Regions from separate parts of the Priestia sp. ST2 genome, predicted to be linked through region 3. Evidence: riboswitches for the same ligand, from Rfam matches in the RefSeq annotation. Region 3 holds a riboswitch; each other region holds the start of a gene.
What was found. Region 3 has a riboswitch for lysine ahead of dapA (4-hydroxy-tetrahydrodipicolinate synthase). Riboswitches for the same ligand answer to the same signal wherever they lie in the genome.
Positions count from the first base shown of each region.

Region 1: another riboswitch for lysine. It lies ahead of AC0KUU_RS07625 (amino acid permease); the one in region 3 lies ahead of dapA (4-hydroxy-tetrahydrodipicolinate synthase).
Region 2: another riboswitch for lysine. It lies ahead of AC0KUU_RS00880 (aspartate kinase); the one in region 3 lies ahead of dapA (4-hydroxy-tetrahydrodipicolinate synthase).
Region 4: another riboswitch for lysine. It lies ahead of lysA (diaminopimelate decarboxylase); the one in region 3 lies ahead of dapA (4-hydroxy-tetrahydrodipicolinate synthase).

Region 1 is NZ_JBVVNT010000002.1:234,278-239,587, reverse strand. Features, by position in the region: gene AC0KUU_RS07635 (ethanolamine ammonia-lyase reactivating factor EutA) at 1-978, opposite strand, end outside; gene thiT (energy-coupled thiamine transporter ThiT) at 1,135-1,743, opposite strand; TPP riboswitch at 1,776-1,876, opposite strand; lysine riboswitch at 2,051-2,235, shown strand; gene AC0KUU_RS07625 (amino acid permease) at 2,338-3,777, shown strand; gene AC0KUU_RS07620 (hypothetical protein) at 3,814-4,182, opposite strand; gene AC0KUU_RS07615 (GNAT family N-acetyltransferase) at 4,286-4,777, opposite strand; gene AC0KUU_RS07610 (cysteine hydrolase family protein) at 4,868-5,310, opposite strand, start outside.
Region 2 is NZ_JBVVNT010000001.1:175,880-181,189, forward strand. Features, by position in the region: gene trxA (thioredoxin) at 1-305, shown strand, start outside; gene uvrC (excinuclease ABC subunit UvrC) at 530-2,296, shown strand; lysine riboswitch at 2,362-2,539, shown strand; gene AC0KUU_RS00880 (aspartate kinase) at 2,681-3,913, shown strand; gene AC0KUU_RS00885 (YslB family protein) at 3,965-4,492, opposite strand; gene AC0KUU_RS00890 (succinate dehydrogenase cytochrome b558 subunit) at 4,982-5,310, shown strand, end outside.
Region 3 is NZ_JBVVNT010000002.1:991,196-996,505, reverse strand. Features, by position in the region: gene AC0KUU_RS11495 (hypothetical protein) at 29-217, shown strand; gene AC0KUU_RS11490 (DUF3243 domain-containing protein) at 670-987, shown strand; gene AC0KUU_RS11485 (hypothetical protein) at 1,236-1,406, opposite strand; gene AC0KUU_RS11480 (H-type small acid-soluble spore protein) at 1,524-1,703, opposite strand; gene AC0KUU_RS11475 (hypothetical protein) at 2,109-2,396, shown strand; gene AC0KUU_RS11470 (hypothetical protein) at 2,458-2,715, shown strand; lysine riboswitch at 2,974-3,152, shown strand; gene dapA (4-hydroxy-tetrahydrodipicolinate synthase) at 3,280-4,167, shown strand; gene AC0KUU_RS11460 (DMT family transporter) at 4,430-5,275, opposite strand.
Region 4 is NZ_JBVVNT010000002.1:420,212-425,521, forward strand. Features, by position in the region: gene AC0KUU_RS08550 (PAS domain-containing sensor histidine kinase) at 1-260, opposite strand, end outside; gene AC0KUU_RS08555 (YckD family protein) at 422-736, opposite strand; gene AC0KUU_RS08560 (NAD(P)/FAD-dependent oxidoreductase) at 810-1,928, opposite strand; gene AC0KUU_RS08565 (CBO0543 family protein) at 2,264-2,776, shown strand; lysine riboswitch at 2,843-3,025, shown strand; gene lysA (diaminopimelate decarboxylase) at 3,171-4,499, shown strand; gene AC0KUU_RS08575 (dicarboxylate/amino acid:cation symporter) at 4,552-5,310, shown strand, end outside.

The DNA.
Region 1 (5,310 bases), 760 kb from region 3:
CCCAATATATACGGTTGATCCGCTAACTTCTGTATTTTGCATACCAGCCCCAATTACAGTAGCGCGCGTTGTCTCAGCGGATTGAGATACTTGGATGGATTGAAAATGATATGCTAGAAGCGGACCAACGTCTCCGTGTATGGCCACTTCCTTCACTGTTATTGGCTTTTGCTTCTCCATCATTGCTCCTACTCCTCCTGAAACCATGATCGTTTCAGGATGTATAGAAGATCTTGTATGAGGAGAAACGAGCAGCGAGGAATTTTGATTCAGCGCTTTTACATAATTCACGGTTTCTTCAGCTAGTAATTGACAGATAGACGAGAGCTTTTCAAATGCTGCTTTTTCACCTTCTCGCAGTGTCAAAGAATTATTTTTCAAAAATTCAGTTAAATGAGACGAAACGTAGGTAACAAGACCGTCTTCATTTAGTCGAATTAATCTCCCGCCTACATGCAGTGTAAACGTTTCTATCACTTTTCCATTTTGACATAAAGCGATGTTAGCAGTGCCTCCTCCTACATCAATATTGGCAATTACTGCATTTGTTTCAGCAGAACGCTCTATTGCTCCCGATCCTTTTGCTGCTAATATTCCCTCTAAGTCAGCGCCGGCTGTTGCAACAACAAAATCCCCAGCATGTTCGGCTAGATAGTGAACGATACTTTCTGCATTTTGCTTTCTGGCCGTTTCTCCTGTGATGATCACAGCACCTGCCTCCACTTGATCTAAGGAGATTCCTGCGTTCTTATACTCTTGTTCTAGTAGTACCGTTAATCTTTGAACATCGATTTCAACATCGTTTAGCATAGGGGTGGTATAGATAGAACTTACATACGTTACGCGACGATCAATAATTTGACAGCCTGGCAGCGTAAACTGATTTTGTTGATTTGCTATTAACAGCTTGCTTACAATCAGTTTTGTTGTGCTTGTTCCGATATCTAAACCTATGCTCGTTATCCATTTCTGTAGCATGCTATCAATCCCTTATCTCGTTTGAATATGGTGATTATCATAAAACAGTTTTTTGAATATTTCACTAACTATGTTATCAAACCTGACACACTTTTGTGTAAACAAAGGTGACAAATGACAAAAAAGACTAAATCTTGGTAGATTTAGTCTTTTTGCTTATGATGAGTGTGATTTAGTTACAATCATTCTTGATGCGGATGGAATTAATAGTGAAAGAATGATTAAGCAGGCTATTAGTGACCCTACCATTGAAATACCGTTCATTGAAAAAGAATACCATAGAGCGGACATACCCTTTGGCGCATATGATCCCCAAAAAATAATGCCCGCAATAAAGTGCCAGAAATACCGTGCGAAGCTGCCGATAACAAGGGATAAAACAATCAAAACAAAAGCTTTTGATCTGTTATTGTTAGCTAAATTTGTTTTAATAGATTGCGAAAAAATACCTCCAAAACCTATAAAAGCAAAAGCCACAATATATTCAATAAACGTTTGTAGCGCTGTTAAAATATAAGCCGTTCCTGTTGCCAACTGCAACAGCCCCCATAATAGACCAGATAGAGCCCCGCCTTTTACTCCCCAGCGAAAGCACATAATAAAAATGGGCACCATGGAGAACGAAATACTCACAGCCGTTGCAATCTTAATGGAAGGCAAAAGATCAAGTAGAAGTGCTAATGCTGCAAAAATAGCTATTTCAATTTTAGCCTGTAAAGGTAATGCTTTATTCACGTTTCTCACTCCTGTTTTTGAATCATTCATATCAAACGGTTTACACAGGAGTAAGCAAATATATGCTACTATTCCCACATTCCTACGCTAGCGTTAACTAACAGGTTCGAAGGGTCTGAACAATTTGTTCACTCTCAGCACGGCGGCTCCCCCTGTGGTACGTTCGGATATTTATGTAGTATTATGACAACATTCATTATACCATATGTAGCAAAATAGATTCGAGAGATTTCAAAGATGTTTCTATTTTCTGAATCTATTTTTTATAATGACAATCGTTTTAGTATTTGGTATACTTCTTTTATGTCAAATGAATATAAAAAACCCTCATCCTAATCGATGAGGTAGAGGTCGCAGTTTTTAATAGTAAAGCAACGGAAATGCAGAGAACATTGAGGATGTTGCTTGAAAGGAAAAATTGCCGAAGTTTAGATCACTTCTCGGTTGATTTAAGCTGGGGCTGTCTCCGAACAGGAACAGAACTGTCACATCATGCGAGTGATGTGAAGAGCTATCTTCACGGAAGGTTGACGCGGTTTTCAGATTTAAAAGCGCGCACATATACTGCGGGCTTTTTTTATGTTATCCCGTCTCTTTCCGTACATTCGAAAGGAGTATTTATCTATGCAAGAGCAGCAAGAATTAAAACGTGGGTTGAAATCTCGCCACTTAACGATGATTTCATTAGGAGGAGCCATCGGAACCGGCTTATTCCTAGCAAGTGGTGGAGCAATTCACACAGCAGGACCTGGGGGAGCGCTTTTAGCTTACGCTATCATTGGTGTCATGGTTTACTTTTTGATGACCAGCCTAGCGGAGCTCGCAGCTTATATGCCTGAAGCCGGTTCATTTAGTACGTATGCGTCTCGGTTTGTAGATCCATCCTTTGGTTTCGCTCTCGGCTGGAACTATTGGTATAACTGGGCTATTACGATTGCAGCTGAATTATCTGCTGGAGCCCTTATTATGAAATTTTGGTTCCCAAACTCTTCTTCTATTTTATGGAGTGCCCTGTTTTTATTAATTATGTTTGGGCTTAACTACCTTTCTGTAAGAGGATTTGGTGAATCTGAATTTTGGTTTTCGTTAATTAAAGTAGTAACGGTTATCATCTTTTTAGTTATTGGCATTATGATGATTTTTGGTATCTTTAACAATGAAGCACCAGGGTTTAAAAACTTCACGCTTGGTGATGGACCCATTCACGGTGGATTCTTTACTGTCTTAGGTATTTTTATGGCTGCTGGTTTTTCATTTCAAGGAACAGAGTTGCTTGGAGTCGCAGCTGGAGAAAGTGAAGATCCGGAAAAAACGGTTCCTCGCGCAGTTAAACAAGTCTTCTGGCGCATCTTGTTATTTTATATTTTAGCTATTTTTGTTATCGGGATGCTTATTCCATACACAGCCGATTCATTAGCAAGTGATGATGTGCGAGTAAGTCCATTTACTTTAATATTCGAACGAGCAGGTCTGGCGTTTGCAGCATCAGCTATCAATGCCGTTATTTTAACAGCCGTTTTATCTGCTGGTAACTCAGGTATGTATGCTTCTACGCGTATGCTGTGGAACTTAGCGAAAGATGGAAAAGCACCAAGGTTCTTAGCAAAAGTGAATAAACGAGGCGTTCCAGTGAATGCTTTAATCGCAACGGCACTTGTCGGTACACTTGCATTTGGTGCTTCATTTTTTGGAGACGGTGCGGTATACACGTGGTTACTTAACGCTTCTGGTATGTCTGGTTTTATTGCTTGGTTAGGAATTGCCATCAGCCACTATCGTTTTAGAAGAGCATTTGTTGCCCAAGGTCATGATTTGAGTGAACTTCCATATCATGCAAAACTTTTCCCGTTTGGTCCTATCTTTGCCTTTATTTTATGTGCTGTTGTCATTTTAGGTCAAAACTATTCGGCGTTTATGGGTGATTCGATTGACTGGTACGGTGTACTTGTTTCTTATATCGGACTTCCTTTATTCTTAATTGTTTGGTTAGGATACAAATGGACGAAAAAGTCTAAACTTATTCCGTTAAAAGAATGCCAAGTAACAGTGAAAAAATACGAATAAAAAAAGCTCTCTATTCAAAAGAATAGAGAGCTTTTTTTATGTGATCTGATCAGCAAAATGAAGAGATATATAGGCGGGCTGATTTTTCATAACAAGCATATAACCTTTGAGGGGACGATTACAGTAATCAGCAGCTTCTATATAATAAATACGCTGAACTAACCTGCTTAAATGGGTTACAAAAGATGGAAGTTGATGAGTAGGAATGCTTTGGATGTAGTCTATGATTTCTTGTTTAGTTTGAAGGCCCGAATGGGTACATTCTAACAGATGAAAAAGCGGATCTGCTGCTATAGTAGATAGTTCAGAATTGTGTTTGATTCTATTCAGCTGGATATGCAGTTCTTTTTTTGACCATGTCTTTGGAATAGCTCTTAGATGCTGATATTGAAAACGTGTATTCATGATAGCTAACACCTTTCGTATTAAAATAATAAAACGACTTATTATTTTAATAACCTTTACACATGAAACTAAAACGTTACAATGTGTAAAGGTGTCATACATCTTATAAAATAAGCTGATAAAAAAGCACATCTTGCCACTGATCGAATTTCCAGCCTACTTCTTTAAATTCTCCGCAAAATGTAAAATTAAATTGCTCATGCATTTTGATACTGATATCATTCCCTTTTGTAATCCCTGAAATGACAACGTGATGGTTGAGTTCTTTAGCTAGTTCCAAAATTCGCTTCATAAGCTGTTTTCCAATGCCATACCCCTGTTGATTTTTATCAATATAAATCGATAGCTCTACCGTTTGAATGTACGCTTCTTTATCTCGATAAGAAGAAAGCGAAGCATAGCCCGCTACTACCCCATCTTTTTCTGCGACAATAAGCGGAAAAAGTTCATTGCTAATATGATTATCAAACCAGCTCCTTCTTTGCTCTACTGTTACAGGCGTTAAATCAAAAGTAGCAGCACTTGCTTGAACAGACTGGTTATAAATTTCAACAAGCATAGGTAAATCTTCTTCTTTAGCATAACGAATGATCATATGTACAAACTCCTTATAGTATAGAATTATCTTTATTTTACTTCTTTTAAGAAACATAATCTACATAAAAAACCGATGTGCGCATGCACATCAGTTATGATTTTGAGCATATTGAAAGGTTTGAAGAACTTGAAGTGTCTCTTTTGTAGAAACGACCGTTGCAAACTCCTCATGCAAAGAAGACAATGCGAATGTATGTACATCTTCTGCAGGAAGCCTTGTTTTTCCATCGTAGGACATACCATCAAAGCAAGCTGTTGCATCGTTTACAACGTACGTCCTGTACCCTAGATTTCCAGCCATGCGGGCAGTCGTAGAGACGCAGTGATTAGTAGTTAGTCCTATTAAGATAAGCGTATCATAGCCATTTGCTTTTAAATAACTGTCTAGCTCTGTTCCAATGAAGCAGCTGTTCACGTGTTTGCGAATTAAGTATTCGTCTTCTTGTGGACCAAACCCTTCTTTGAACTGAAATCCCTTCGAACTTGGGTGTAAAGGAGAATCTGGATTTTCTGATGCATGCTGTACGTGAA
Region 2 (5,310 bases), on a different contig from region 3:
CACATGCTACAGATAAAAACTTTACAGATGAAATTAAATCAGGCCTAGTGCTTGTTGACTTTTGGGCACCATGGTGTGGCCCTTGTAAAATGATTGCTCCAGTTCTTGAAGAAATCGATGGCGAACTTAACGATAAAGTTAAAATCGTGAAAGTAGACGTTGATGAAAACCAAGAAACGGCTGGAAAATTTGGTGTTATGAGTATCCCAACTTTAGTATTATTTAAAGATGGAGAGAAAGTTGACCAAGTAGTTGGTTTCCAACCAAAAGAAGCATTAACAGAATTAATTAATAAACACGCGTAAGTCAAAACCTAGCTCAGGCTAGGTTTTTTCTTTTTCTCCACTTTTTCTCTTTTGGGAATACTTTTATTTAGCGAATATGCGTTCGTTTGTTTTATACTAGATGTAAGGAACACCGCCATAAATCCGGCTTATGTGCATGTATTGTAAAGCAGGAAAGAATGTAGATTACGCTTCATAAGCGAATGTATAGATGGACAGAGTAAGAGAAGAGGAAGGAGAAAAATATGAACGATTATTTAAAAGAAAAGCTGGCTATTTTACCGGATCAGCCCGGCTGTTACTTGATGAAAGATAAATATGGAACGGTCATTTACGTAGGAAAAGCAAAAGTATTAAAAAATCGAGTGCGCTCCTACTTTACCGGATCTCATGACGGAAAGACGCTTCGACTTGTAAACGACATTGTCGATTTTGAATATATCGTCACATCTTCTAATTTAGAAGCACTTATTTTAGAAATGAATTTAATTAAAAAGCATGATCCAAAATACAATATCATGCTTAAAGATGATAAGGGTTATCCCTTTATTAAGATTACAGCTGAAAAGCAGCCCCGACTTGTTATTACAAGAAAAATAAAAAAAGATAAAGGGAAATACTTCGGGCCTTATCCTAACGTTCAAGCTGCAAATGAAACAAAGCGGCTTCTTGATCGCATTTATCCATTAAGAAAGTGCTCTACCATGCCAGACAGACCTTGTTTGTATTACCATATCGGGCAATGCCTAGCTCCTTGCGTAAAAGAAGTAAAAGAAGAGCAAAACAAACAAATTATTGAAAATATCACGCGGTTTTTAAATGGTGGATATGAGCATGTCAAAACAGAATTAACTGAAAAAATGTTAAAAGCTTCAGAAGAACTTGACTTTGAACGGGCTAAAGAATATCGAGATCAAATTGCTCATATCGAAGCGACAATGGAAAAGCAAAAAGTAACGTTTAATGATTTTGTCAATCGAGATGTGTTTGGCTATTCTTATGATAAAGGCTGGATGTGTGTTCAAGTTTTCTTTATTCGCCAAGGGAAGTTAATTGAGCGAGAAGTTTCTATGTTTCCTTTTTATAAAGAGCCAGAAGAAGATTTCTTAACTTTTATCGGTCAGTTTTATGCCAAAAATATTAAGCCAAAAGAAGTAATGGTTCCAGCAACGATTGATGCAGAGTTGGCTGAGAAATTAGTAGAAGTAGAGGTTCAGCATCCAAAGCGAGGCAAAAAGAAAGAATTAGTAGAACTTGCGTGTAAAAATGCAAAAATTGCGCTCGGTGAAAAATTCTATTTAATTGAACGAGATGAAGAGCGCACGGTTGGCGCAGTTGAACGGTTAGGAGAAGAGCTTGGAATTGCCGCTCCTTATCGGATTGAAGCATTTGATAATTCAAATATTCAAGGGACAGATCCCGTTTCTGCGATGATTGTTTTTGTTGATGGGAAACCGGAAAAGAAAGAATATCGCAAATATAAAATTAAGACCGTAAAGGGACCAGATGATTACAGTTCCATGAGAGAAGTCGTTCGCAGACGGTATTCCAGAGCGTTAAAAGAGGGTCTTCCGCTTCCAGATTTAATTGTTGTAGATGGAGGCAAAGGGCATTTAGCTGCAGTACAGGACGTTCTCGAAAATGAATTGGGACTTTTAGTGCCTACAGCAGGTCTTGTCAAAGATGATAAGCACAGAACCTCCAACCTGATGATTGGTGAGCCTCCTCAAATCATACCGCTCGAACGCAATAGTCAAGAATTTTATTTGCTTCAGCGAATTCAAGATGAAGTTCACCGTTTTGCGATTACCTTCCACCGTCAAGTGCGCTCTAAGTCCGCTTTTCAGTCTGTTCTGGACGATATTCCGGGAGTGGGCGAAAAACGTAAAAAAGCTTTGTTAAAGTATTTTGGTTCGGTGAAAAAATTGAAAGAAGCAACGGTTGATGATATTCGAAATTCAGGTGTTCCTCAAAACATCGCTGAAAAAATTTATGAAACATTGCAAAAATAGTCTTGAAATAATAGAAAATATTTGATAAGCTATTAACTAATTTCATACGACACTTCATCAAATGAAGTGAAGATAGAGGTGCAAATTTAATCAGTACGTATCAGGAAGGGTATGAGCTCTTATGAATGATGCGGAAAGGGAAATTTGCCGAAGTGAACATTACCTCATAGTAATGATTGCTGGTTCTGCGTTGAATAAACGTAGGATTGTCAAGATGTAGATTCTTGGAGAGCTATCTCACGGCAGTGGACGGTTATGTTTTATAATTTTCGTTCGTTAAGCAATGAGAGCTCATCTCATTGCTTTTTTTATTGTCTGAGTAAAAAAATTTAGCTTCTCATCATCCTGCATATGCAAATTTATTGAAAAGGAATGAACAAAATTATGGCATTAATCGTTCAAAAATTTGGTGGAACATCTGTTGGTTCTGTTGAACGTATCCAACATGTAGCAAACCGTGTTATTCAAGAAGCAGAGCGCGGTAACCAAGTAGTTGTTGTTGTATCGGCAATGGGCAAAACTACAGATGCACTGGTGAAATTAGCAAGTGATATTACGGACAGTCCAAGCAAACGCGAAATGGATATGCTTCTTACAACTGGAGAACAAGTAACGATTTCCCTGTTAACAATGGCCCTTCAATATAAAGGGTATGAAGCAACTTCGCTAACAGGTTGGCAAGCTGGTATCCAGACGGAAGCAGTTCACAGCAATGCACGAATCCAGCACATTGACACGACTCGTATTCAAAGCCAATTAGATAGAGGCCGAATCGTAGTAGTAGCTGGATTCCAAGGCTGTTCAGGAGATGGTAGCATTACAACATTAGGTCGAGGCGGCTCTGACACGACGGCAGTAGCTCTTGCCGCAGCATTAAAAGCTGCAAAATGTGATATTTATACAGATGTAACAGGAGTGTTTACGACAGATCCGCGCTATGTAGAAGATGCTCGTAAGCTTCACTCTATTTCATATGACGAAATGTTAGAATTAGCTAATTTGGGAGCAGGGGTGCTGCATCCGCGCGCTGTTGAGTTTGCAAAAAATTATCAGGTACCGCTAGAAGTGCGTTCAAGCTTAGAAAACGAGAATGGAACGATTGTTGAGGAGGAAGTTTCAATGGAACAAAACTTAGTCGTAAGAGGAATTGCGTTTGAAGATAATATTTCACGAGTGACAATTGAAGGGTTAAACAACGAGTTGCAAACTCTTTCTACTATTTTTACAGCATTAGCAAAAGAACAGTTAAATGTGGACATTATTATTCAAAACGTAACGGCTAATAATCGTCTCTCTATCTCATTTTCTATTAAAACCGTAGACGTAGACGCCGCTCTTGCCGTCTTAAAAGAGTATAAATCTACTTTGGGATATACGCGTATTGAACATGAAAGCGGTTTGGCTAAAGTATCAATTGTCGGCTCTGGCATGATTTCTAATCCAGGCGTTGCAGCCGAAATGTTTGAAGTGCTGGCAGGAGAGAAAATTGAAGTGAAGATGGTCAGCACGTCTGAAATTAAAGTATCTACAGTTGTACCGCATGCTGATATGGTAAAAGCTGTTGAGACGCTTCACGTAGCATTTGAATTAGAAGAGCAGCAAGCAGTGCAAGTATAAAGAAGAGAAAAAAGACGTGGTATCTCCACGTCTTTTATATATACGTATTTCCTACTTTTTATAACGCTCCGCGCGTGTTTCGGTAGGTAAGATATCTTTTCGGTCCCACTGCACGGAAATCAGCACTTTTCCGTTCTTTTCTTTATGTGTTAAGTAGGCTTCTGTTAGGCAGTTGTTTTGACGCTGAATCTGTTCAGCCACAAATCCTGACTCAAGATGAAACGAACAAGTTTCCTGCTGAAATCTTTTGCTGACCACATCACCTGATAACTCAAGCTCGAGTGAATATTTATCTTTTTTTGCAAGCGTCAGTGTTCCCCAGGAAGCTGCTTTAAAAAAAGCGACGATTTCATCCATTGTATTTAATGGGTATTTCCGAGCAAGGTGTTTTCCTGCCCAGTATGAAATGGTATTTGTTTCGTCTCCAAGAAGCTCTGGAATTAACACGTCACGCAAAAGGCTGTATCCGAAATATGAAACGTGATCAAGAGTTCTCTCTGTTTCAGCTGTGACATTAGGTTCTGATGTTTCCATCGTCTCTTCAAGTTCTTGCTGTGATTCTGTTTGTAAATTGCTCATGCTTTCCCCTCTTTCTTTACTACTATTATATACAAATCTAAAAAACCTCTCACGCATTTTTTTAATAAAATGTAAGAGGATCTTTATTATGGTAAAAAGAGTTAGATGTAAAGATGAAAAATCCATAATATACCTTTTAAAAGGGTACTTTTACCTGTGTAAATGTTTTGTGAACTTGTTTACAATAAAAGCATAAAGTAAACGCTTACTTATTTGTGGCAAGCAATATTATAATAGAAAGAAAAAATCTGTAACATCAATACAGTAAGCGTTAACAAATATAAAATTTTATAAATTTATATTTTATAGAAGATTTAAACATCTTGCCTTGACGCTCTTAATCGATGGGAGTAAAATTAACCTGTCACATACTTTATTAGGAAATGCAAAGGTTTTCATTTCCTGTATTCACGATTAATCTATTTGTCTAGTGGGAGTAAGAAAGTTCTTCACAAACTATGTTCATTTAACTAAGGGGGGTCTACGCAGATGGCGGCAAACAGAGAGTTTCAATATCGGAGAATCCATTCATTACTTGGGGTAATACCAATCGGGATTTTCTTAACACAGCATTTAGTTGTGAATCATTTCGCGACAAAGGGAGAAGAATCATTTAATCAAGCAGCTCACTTCATGGAGAGCTTACCTTTCCGCTATGCTCTAGAAATTTTCATTATTTTCTTACCAATCGTTTTTCACGCAATATACGGTCTTTACATCGCATTCACTGCTAAAACAAACGTTAACAACTACGGTTTTTTCCGTAACTGGATGTTTATCCTTCAGCGTGTTTCAGGTGTAATCACACTTATCTTCAT
Region 3 (5,310 bases):
ATTGTTTAATTAAAAGGAGGAATTTTATATGGGCGATAATCAATCAAATAATTTAGAACAGGTATCAGAGAATAATACAGATGAAACCAAATTAGGTGATCTTGAGAAAGAGTTTGTAACAAAGCCTGCTAAGTCTTCTGATCCTTATCCGCATAAATATTATACTGGAGACATTTCTATAGTTTCTAATGCTATGCCACGAAACGAGAAAGAATAAAAGTTTCTTATATATTAATATATAAGAGAAACTTTAGACCATTTAAGCTTAAGCTCTGTATTTTTTCAGAACCAAAATACATCTCATAAAAAACAGTTATGTTTCATTTAGTATTTTAAATCCAAAGTAATCGCTTTCATTTTTTGTTTTCTCGAAATCATTGATAGGTTATAATAAATATCTACAAAAATATTAAATGATATGTAAGTAACAAGTAATTACACCCTTAATATTAAAAAAAGAAAAACTCCCTTAACGCACTAGGGGAGTTTTTCTTTTTTAAAATATCCAATATATTACATTTAAACTCATCAAAAAAGAGGTGTTCACTATGTTGAAGCCCGTTAACTATTCTACTTAATATATGAGTAGGCTACGAAATGTTTATATACCTGTAAATGGGCGATTTACCATATAAGAACATTAATACTTAATTGGAAGGAGAATGAAAAATGAACAATAATACTGAAACCGTTGAAAATAAAGTAGAGGATAAACTAAATGAAATGAGTCAAGAGAAGAAAGACAACATCCTTTCTAGTTTTAACGAATTTAAAAGTTACTTAGGAGATAAAGTCACAAAAGGTGAGAAACTAGGGTTAAATGATAATCAATTAGCTCTAGCAGCTAAAAAAATAGCTGATTATCTCGCAACACATGAGGAGCCACAAAATGAAGAGCAATACTTGTTACATGAGTTATGGAAAGTTGGAAATGAGGAAGAACAACATCATCTTGCTCATATGCTTGTTAAATTAGTTAAAGAATAAGCTAAATCCCTAATAAATTGTTATTTGCCATTATTTATTAGGGATTCAAGTGTATTCAATTAACGTAGCAAAGAGCCACTTGCGTAAAACAATTGGTTCTTTATATTCGTTATGTGTTAGGTAATATCTTTGCAGAAGTAAGAATAAGCCGAGATTGAAATATGGTATCTGCAACCCCTTTTATTGACAACTTATTAAGAATGTATAACTAAAGAAAAGAAATAAAGATCGGTTATTTTCTTCCCTCTTTATTCATTTTCTTTAGAATCTTCCTGGTAATGTTCATTTAAGTATGGGTTCTCTGTCGTAGCAAAATTAACAGATTGAAGGCTAGTTTCAGGATCCATTCCATAATAGCCTTTTAGTTCCGCATTTTCTAGCTCGCCACTTCTGAATTGTGGTTCTTTTTTCTCTTTCATGCTGCACCTCTTTTTTCTTATAAATAAAGCTTAGAGAAATATGGTATTAGTTATTCGGTTCTATTTGGAGATGGAAGAAAAGAATATGAAAATTCCATATCCTTCCTTTGTGACTTTTTATTTTTCTTCTAAATCAAGGACTGGAACCATACGGTCTTCATCATGTGTTCCTCTCGCATGAACGGTAGCCATACTTGATGTTTCATCTACACTTTTAATCCAAATAGGAACTCCGTGGTAATGAACATCAATTTCCTTGGGTGAAGAAAGAATTTGCTTAGCTCGATCTATTTCCATATTATCACCTCATTTTTTAGTATGTCCCTGCAATGCATCAATTAAAAGATAAAGCTATATTTCCTCAACAATAATTTGACTACACGCTACAACTCATTCCCTCAAAAATTAATCTATCCTTTAACCTTACAAAAATCGAACATCAATGGGTTTGCTTAACCTCATTTTATTCTTTAATTCGAATACGTATAAATACGAAAAATGAGCACATACTGTACCTAATCAGATTCCTCCTTTTGCTGACAAATCATTTCTCCTTTAATATGTTAAGTTTACAAAAAACATCTGTCTTCACAGGTGTTTTTTATTTTGAGAAAATATATTAATTTGTATACAAACTAAGTTTTATTTTACTTCTAGTAGGGGAATAAAATAGTAAATTAAATTGGAGAGGATGAGGGGTTTATGATAGAGATGGAGGTAAAGAACCTTCAAAGGTCAGAAGCTAAATTTAGAAAGGCTGAATCAGAATACTTAAATAAGGCAATCGAAGAGTATTTCGTTCGTCGTACATACCATAATGCACCAGTAGTTGATGCACTTCGATATGTACTAACGATTGATAATAAAAGGGAACATTTAGAAAGTGCCGTTGAACTTTTTGGAGATAATATCAAAGAAGTAAATAACCAAGATATTATAAACTATTTAAATCAATGTAGATGTTATAAGGAAATAAGAGATATAGTCTAAATTTGATGCTATCTTATGAAAAAATTTATTGTTCATAAATAACCAAAAGGGGATTGGAGATATGAACTATAAACAAAGGGATTATTATATTAGCGCAAAAGAAAATGAATATTATAAAGTACTAAATGTAGTCGATTATATGTTAGAGGAAGCAAAAAGCAACAATAAATATCCTATATGGGGTGAAAAGCTAAGAACTGAGTTAAAAGAAAGTGCTGGCAACAATCTTACTCCATGGCATTTTAATACAATAATATCCGTACTTTTAGATTACGTACCTGATGAAGTAAAGAATAAACCTAATGCTAAGTCACTCTAAGCGGGTGGCTTTTTATGATGTGCATAATATGTAAGTTAAAACATGTGGTGAATAGCAAAAAGAAAGGTGAAATAGTAATATGAGTGATACTGAGATTGTGGGTTTGAGTCAATAATCCGGAGTCATTCTCTCAAAAATAAGTGTAAGGACTTAATTACAAGGTTTCCATAAAATTATACTTAAATGATTCTTGCGTGAAAGGAAATTTACTGTTATATTAAATTCAATTAAATATTTTCTTATTTCAATATTTTTTGAAGTGAGGATAGAGGCGCAAAGATCATAAGTATACAATTTGAGGAGAATGAGATCCAATGACAATTGTGGAAAGGGGTATTTGCCGAAGCCGAAAGAATCTCATGTTCTTGAAGCTGGTTCTGCTGTTGAATAAATACAGAACTGTCATATGGGAAACTGTATGGAGGGCTATCTTACGCACGGAAACTATTTTTGATAAATATTGTTTCTACTGCAGCAACGAATCCCTCGTTGCTGCTTTTTTGCGTTTCTTATGAATGGCCCTAACCCCTCTAATTTTTAAAAATTTATAAAGGGTGTGTAGTTATGAATTTTGGCCAAGTATTAACAGCAATGGTTACCCCGTTTGATCAGAATGGCGAAATTGATTTTAACGCGACGAAAATGTTAGTTGAGCATTTAATTACAAATGGCACAGATAGCTTAGTTGTAGCTGGTACAACTGGAGAGTCTCCAACATTAACCACAGAAGAAAAAATTAAATTATTCCAATGTGTGGTAGAAGCTGCTGCGGGAAGAGTCCACGTCATCGCTGGAACTGGCTCAAACAACACGCAAGCTTCGATTAGCTTAACGAAACTTGCAGAGGAAACAGGAGTCGATGGTATTATGCTCGTTGCTCCATACTATAATAAGCCGTCTCAAGAAGGCTTGTACCAGCACTTTAAAACGATTGCCCAGTCAACCTCTTTACCAGTTATGCTTTACAATATCCCAGGGCGAAGCGTAGTTAACATTTCTGTTGAAACAATTGTTCGTCTATCAGAGATTCCTAATATTGTATCAATTAAGGAAGCAAGTGGCAACTTGGATGCCATGGCAGAGATTATTAGCAAAACACCTAGCGACTTTACACTATACAGCGGCGATGATGGGTTAACAATACCAGTATTAGCAATTGGCGGGGCAGGAGTTATTTCAGTTGCTTCCCATATCATTGGCAATGATATGCAAGAAATGATTAATGCCTTCAAAAATGGCGATGTCCAAAAAGCTGCTGCTACACATCGCAATCTGCTTCCAATTATGAGAGCATTATTTATTGCGCCAAGTCCTTCACCAGTAAAAGCTGCATTAAATCTAAATGGAATACAAGTTGGCGGTGTTCGTTTGCCAATGGTTCCTTTAAGCAATAAAGAGCAAAGTGCGCTAGAAGAAGTTCTGCAAACTAGCGGCATTAACGTTACCTGTTGAAATAAATAAAAACAGATTAGAAGAGAGAGCATAGCTAAAACGACCGATTCAATCGATGCATTAAGGCAAGATTGGTGCACAAAGCTCAAGATGGATGAATCATCATTTAGCTAACTCCTAAAAACAGAAAAACTCCCTTAACGCATTGGGGGAGTTTTTCTGTTTTTTCTATGTATGTATACTATATACATCTTCAGTTGCCATACAGAGGGAGACCTATTTCACTATATGTTCGTTCTTCTGTCGGTATTGGTGCAAAAACTTATATCTTAGTCAACACGATTCCGCATAAAGTAAGAATAATTCCTATTAATTGATATTTTTTAAGTCTTTCTTTAAAGATAATTAAGCTCCCAATTAAAACAACAATACAATTTAAACTAATGATTGGATAAACCACGCTGGATGGACCTTCCTTTAGGGCGAATAAATAACAGCTGTAACCAATCGTACTTAATATACCAACTAGTATACCTATCTTTATTTCAATTTTATGTGCAGTTAATTGTTTAAATTCTTTCCGAGCTAATAAACTTAAATAGACAGCTCCTCCACCATACATTGAAACAAGCATTTCACCCATGCTAAAGTGCTGATACGTGCTGAATTTCATAATAACACCAACTGTGCCGATAGATAGAAGAGCTAAACAGCAGCTCAAAATCCATAATTTATACTCTATGTGTGCCGTTTTGTTTGGTTGATACTGAATAATACAAGCTGCCAATATAATAATGACGATACCAATCCAATTTGTTAAAGGAATGGATTGAGGAAATAATAAGGATGTAGCTATAACAACAATGACTGTATTCATCGCAATAATGGTAGATGTAATACTCGCAGGTCCTTTCTCAAAGGCTTTCGACATTTGGATATTGCCATTGGCATTTAATATACCGATTAGTGCCCCCGTTAAAATAGGTAAAATGTGAAATTCAAAACTTCCTTTAATAAGAGTAAATAATAAGAGGATAAAAAAAGAAATCCAATAAAAGAAAAGTTGAATACACACTTTAGATAAATGTTGAAGAGCACCCCATTTAAATAAAGTATTATTTACTCCGAAGCATACAGCTGTCCCTAAAGCAGATATAAACCATAACATAGTGTGTAATTCCTTCCTAGTAGTTTTTATACTAC
Region 4 (5,310 bases), 570 kb from region 3:
AAAGGGGTTAAGTTTACTACATAGCGTTTATCATTTATTTGAAGCTCGTACATAAGCTTTTTCTTTTTGTTTAGTGCTTCGAAAAAATGCTCATACGAGACCCATTCTTCTAGAGGTATTTTTTGGTCATGAACGCTTTCACCTTGATACATACTGTAAACAAGATGGTCATCTTTTTGTTTGTAAGCAAATATGATTCCTAGCGCCTCAGCTGAATGATTTTCTGCATGTAATCGGACTATTTTTTTATTTTTGTTCATCGTTCATATTTACCTACCCCTCACTAACATCTTTCCTACTCGTTCTCATTCTCTTAATTTTACATGAGGATTTTAGAATTTACTAGATAAAGAAGCGGATATTTTCCATTCATTCACATAAAAAAAACGCCTGTAAAGGCGCTTTTTTATGTGAATAGGAATTACTTTGAATGATGCATTTTATGACAGTGTCGCTTTGGCACAAAACCATTTTGCTCCATATGCTGATAGCGATTTTCCATATGTGAAGAAATGTTTTGACTCTCCGTTTTGCTTAGCACGCCGTACTCCACATATTTTGAAAGTATTTCTTTCTTTTTTGCTAGCATTTCTTTGTACAGCACGGACAGTTCCTGCTTTTGCTCAGACGTCAACTGCACGTCTTTTGTTTCTGGCTGAGGATTATTTTCCGCTAATACAGGCGTCGCGCTCATAAATAAAAAAGCTGCTGCTGCACTTATCATAATCTTTCGCAAACAATCTACTTCCTTTCATCATATAGTAGTTATAGTTTGCGAACTTCTATTTGTTTTCATTCATTCTGTTTGCTTAAGACTCGATAGCTCCTCCTACATCATAGTCGCTAAGATCAATTTCCATTTCCATTTCAAGTGCTAATTTAGCAAGCTCTGAACCAAGATAAGGACCCGACGTTAAGCCTGAAGCTCCGAGACCATTCGCTACTAGTATTCCTTCGTAAGCCGGAAGAGCTCCAATGACTGGCAAGAATCCTGGAGTAAATGGTCGAAACCCTACCCTTGTTTCTAAGACTGTGCTTTCTGTTAAGCCGGGAGCAATTGATAAGGCCTTTGAAAAAATCTCATGCATCCCCCCAGCAGTTACTCTCAAATCATAGCCCGTGTCGTTTTCATGTGTTGCTCCAATGACAATTTGACCTTGTTCAAATGAAAGAATATATTGATCGCTTGGAGGCATCACAACGGGCCAGTCTTTTGTATCTACATCAGGGAGATGCAAGTGGACAATTTGCGCTTTTTGAAAGCTTGCTAAAAATTTCACTCCAAGAGGCTCTAGTAATTGATTTGCCCACGCTCCTGCCGTTACGATTGTTGTACTTGCTAGAAGGGTTTGTCCATTTACGGAAACGCCCGTTACTTGATTATTTTCATAAAGTAGTTCTGCGTTTCCTTCTATTATTTTTGCACCGTTTTTCTTCGCTGCATTCACAAGTGCGTTTCGAAGAGCTCTTCCGTTAACGCGAGCGGCTCCACTAATATGAACTGAACTGTATTCTTCCGAAAGAACCGGAAACAAAGCCTGTGTTTCTTTAGCGGATAAACGTGTAATCTCGCCTATTTCAGGAGCTTCTTCCCGACGCTTATATGCTCTTTCTTCCATTTTTTTAAGTTTTTGCTCATCAGTATGTAAGCTAATTGCTCCTACTCGCTTATATCCCGTATCCGTTTCTCCATCTTCTTCTAATTGCTGAATTAATGTTTGATAGTACTTAGCGCCGCCTTTTGCTAAGCGGTACCATGCTTTATTTCGACGCTGCGAAAGCCATGGGCAAACAATTCCTGCTGCTGCATCAGTAGCTTGACCTGCATCCTTGCGATCTATCAATGTCACATCTGCTCCTGCTTTTGCTAAATGATATGCTGTAGAAGCTCCAAGTACCCCAGCTCCAACTACGATGTATGTTTTCATACCAAAACACCCTTTTCTTTCTTCTAATATTCTCATGCTATATGTACGCAACTTTAGCATAGCAAAAAAAGAAGTCACATACTAGGCGAAGCTATCTTGAGCTTATTTTTGAATCTTGCTGACTTTGACATATAGCTCCTTTCATTGTAAACAAAAGCGCAATAAGTTCTTTTACGGGAATTATGGTGAGCTGAAGCAAACCACAAATAGTGATCACCCATATTTAACACTGCGCTTACCGCTTTTTTATTATAGTTTCTGAATAAAAAAATGAAAGAATAAAACCACTATAATATGTAAATAAAAAGAAATAACCATTATTTTAAGGAGAGCGTATGCAATCTTCATTTGTATTATTTTTCATCATTCTTGGTTTACTATTTGGCAAGTGGCGAAGGTATCAAGAATACTATCCTACTTTGCTGTTTTGGGTCACAGGGAATTTGCTTTATGAAGTGCTGCTGTTTCATCACCGCGTATGGGTATTTCACCCTGTAGGTATTGATCACCTTTTTCTACCCGATCACCTAATGGTTTCCCTTGGAATAACTTTAATTATTTATCCGTTTGTTATACCGGTTTTTTTAGGAAGGCTGCCGCTGCATGTAAGCGGCAGGCTGTGGTGGATTCTTTTGTGGGCGCTTTTATTTACTGTGATTGAGTTCATTGCTTATGTTAATCACAGTATCACTCATCATTATGGATGGTCGCTGCTGTGTTCTTTTCTCTTCAACATTGCCACGTTCTCACTTTTAGTCATTCATCAGAAGACAGCACTGGTCGCTTGGATTCTATCTGGAAGCTTCATAGCTTTCTTATTTATTTTTTTTGATATTCCTATGCCTTAACTTTTCATTGACTAGACGGAGGAAAAGGAAATATAATAGGAATTACATTTAAATATAATTTTCCTCTCTGAGAATAGAGGTGCATGAAATCAAGAGTCACTTATTGGAGACTAATGGAGTCTGTGAAGATAAGTAAAAGGGATTTCGTGCCGAAGTATATAAACATCCATTGTGTTCATATACTGGTTCAGTATTGAATAAATGCTGAGCTGTCACAAACCATTTGGTTTGTGGAGAGCTATTGAAGAGATGTTGATGCCTAGAATGTAATAATACTTTATTATTATGAAACCAAGACGCGTGAACATCACTTCACGGGTCTTTTTTGTGTTTTTCTACTGACCATCAAAGTTCAAAGTTATAGTTGAATGATTTAAATGGAGGGATACGGAGTATGTACTTACATGGAACGAGTAAAATTAACAGCAGCAATCATTTAGAAATTGGGCAGTGCGATACGGTCGAACTGAAAAAACAATACGGCACTCCCCTATACATCTACGATCAAGAATTAATTGAAACGAAATGCAAGGCCTTCCATTCAGCCTTTCGAAGAAGCGGATTTTCATATCAAATCGCCTATGCAGGGAAAGCATTTCTTTGTATGGAAATGGCTAGCCTTTTAACGAAGCTTGATATGTCACTAGATGTGGTCTCAGGAGGCGAATTATTTACAGCGTTTGAAGCTGGATATCCAGCTGAACGCATTCATTTTCACGGCAATAATAAAACGATTGAAGAAATGGAAATGGCTCTTGATGCGAATATTGGCTGTTTTGTTGTTGATAACTTTACCGAACTTGAAGTTTTGCATGCCTTAGCAGCTGAGCGCAAACAGAAAGCATCTATTCTTCTGCGTGTTACTCCAGGAATTGAAGCCCATACACATGAATATATTATGACCGGACAGGAAGACTCCAAGTTTGGATTTGGTCTTTCCAATGACCAAGCCATGAAAGCGGTAAGTTCTGCGTTAGAAAAGCCTTACTACGATCTTTTAGGCATTCATTGTCATATTGGTTCGCAAATTTTTGAAGTAGATGGTTTTTCTCGCGCCATTGATATTTTAACTGATTTCTTATTCAGCATTCGTGATAAAATGGAATTTGAAGTAAAAGTTTTAAACGTAGGTGGTGGTTTTGGTATTCGTTATACCGAAAGCGACTCTCCTCTTCCAGTTGAGTATTATGTAGATGCACTGACAGAAAAGCTAAGCCGCACGTTAACTGAACAGAATTATACCCTTCCAGAAGTCTGGATTGAGCCTGGAAGAAGCATCGTAGGAGAAGCAGGTACAACGCTTTATACAATTGGATCAACGAAGGAGATTCCAGGTGTACGAAAATACGTAGGAATTGACGGCGGTATGACCGATAATATCCGTCCTGCTCTTTACGATGCAAAACATGAAGCTGTCTTGGCTAATAGAGTGACGGATAAAAAAGATGAAACAGTATCAATTGCGGGTAAATGCTGTGAATCAGGAGATATGCTTATTTGGGATATTGATTTACCGCGCGTTAATCAAGGAGATTTATTAGCAGTGTCCTCTACAGGTGCCTACAACTATTCAATGGCTAGCAATTACAACCGTATTCCGCGCCCTGCTGTTGTATTTGTAAAAAATGGAGAAGCTCGTCTTGCTGTAGAGCGAGAAACATACGAAGATTTGGTGCGTAAAGATGTAAAGCCAGTCGTTACTACGTATGCAATGAGCAAATAATAGCTGTTCTTGCGTAGTAAAGAAGCTATTGTTGTTTGGAGGAAATCTAACTATGGTTTTAAGTGTATTTAAAACGTACAGATCATCGCTTATTCTGCTTCTCGCTATTTTAATTGGCGGGATAGCAGGATATGCTATCGGGCCGGATGTGGCAGTCGTAAAGCCCTTTGGTGATTTGTTTCTTAATTTAATGTTCATGATTATCGTTCCCCTTGTCTTTTTTAGTGTGGCTTCGGCGATCGCAAACATGAATGAAATGAAGCGTCTTGGTAAAATTATGCTAGGTATCGCCGTTGTGTTTATCGCCACTGCTGCTGTTTCAGCCGTTTTAGGCTTTTTAGGCGCATCACTTTACAATCCGCTACATAATGTAGATACTTCTGCCATTAAAGAATTGATGGGTGACAGTGAAAATACAGCTGAAAAAATGACGCTTTTAACTCAGCTTGTTAGTACATTTACTGTACCTGATTTTGTTCAGTTATTTTCGAAAGAGCACATTTTACAATTAATTGTCTTTGCCGTTATTTTCGGTATTGCTACAACGATGGCTGGCGAAAAAGGACAGCCTATGGCGAAATTTCTGACTTCGGGTCAAGAAGTATCGATGAAGGTTGTTAAAATTGTGATGTACTATGCCCCAATTGGTTTAGGATGCTATTTCGCTACTGTAGTAGGAGAACTTGGACCAAAGATCTTACAAGGGTACGCTAGAGCATTTATTCTTTATTTATTAATTGCAATCGTTTACTATTTCGGTTTCTTTACGCTATATGCATGGATTGCTGGCGGTAAAGCAGGAATTAAGCTG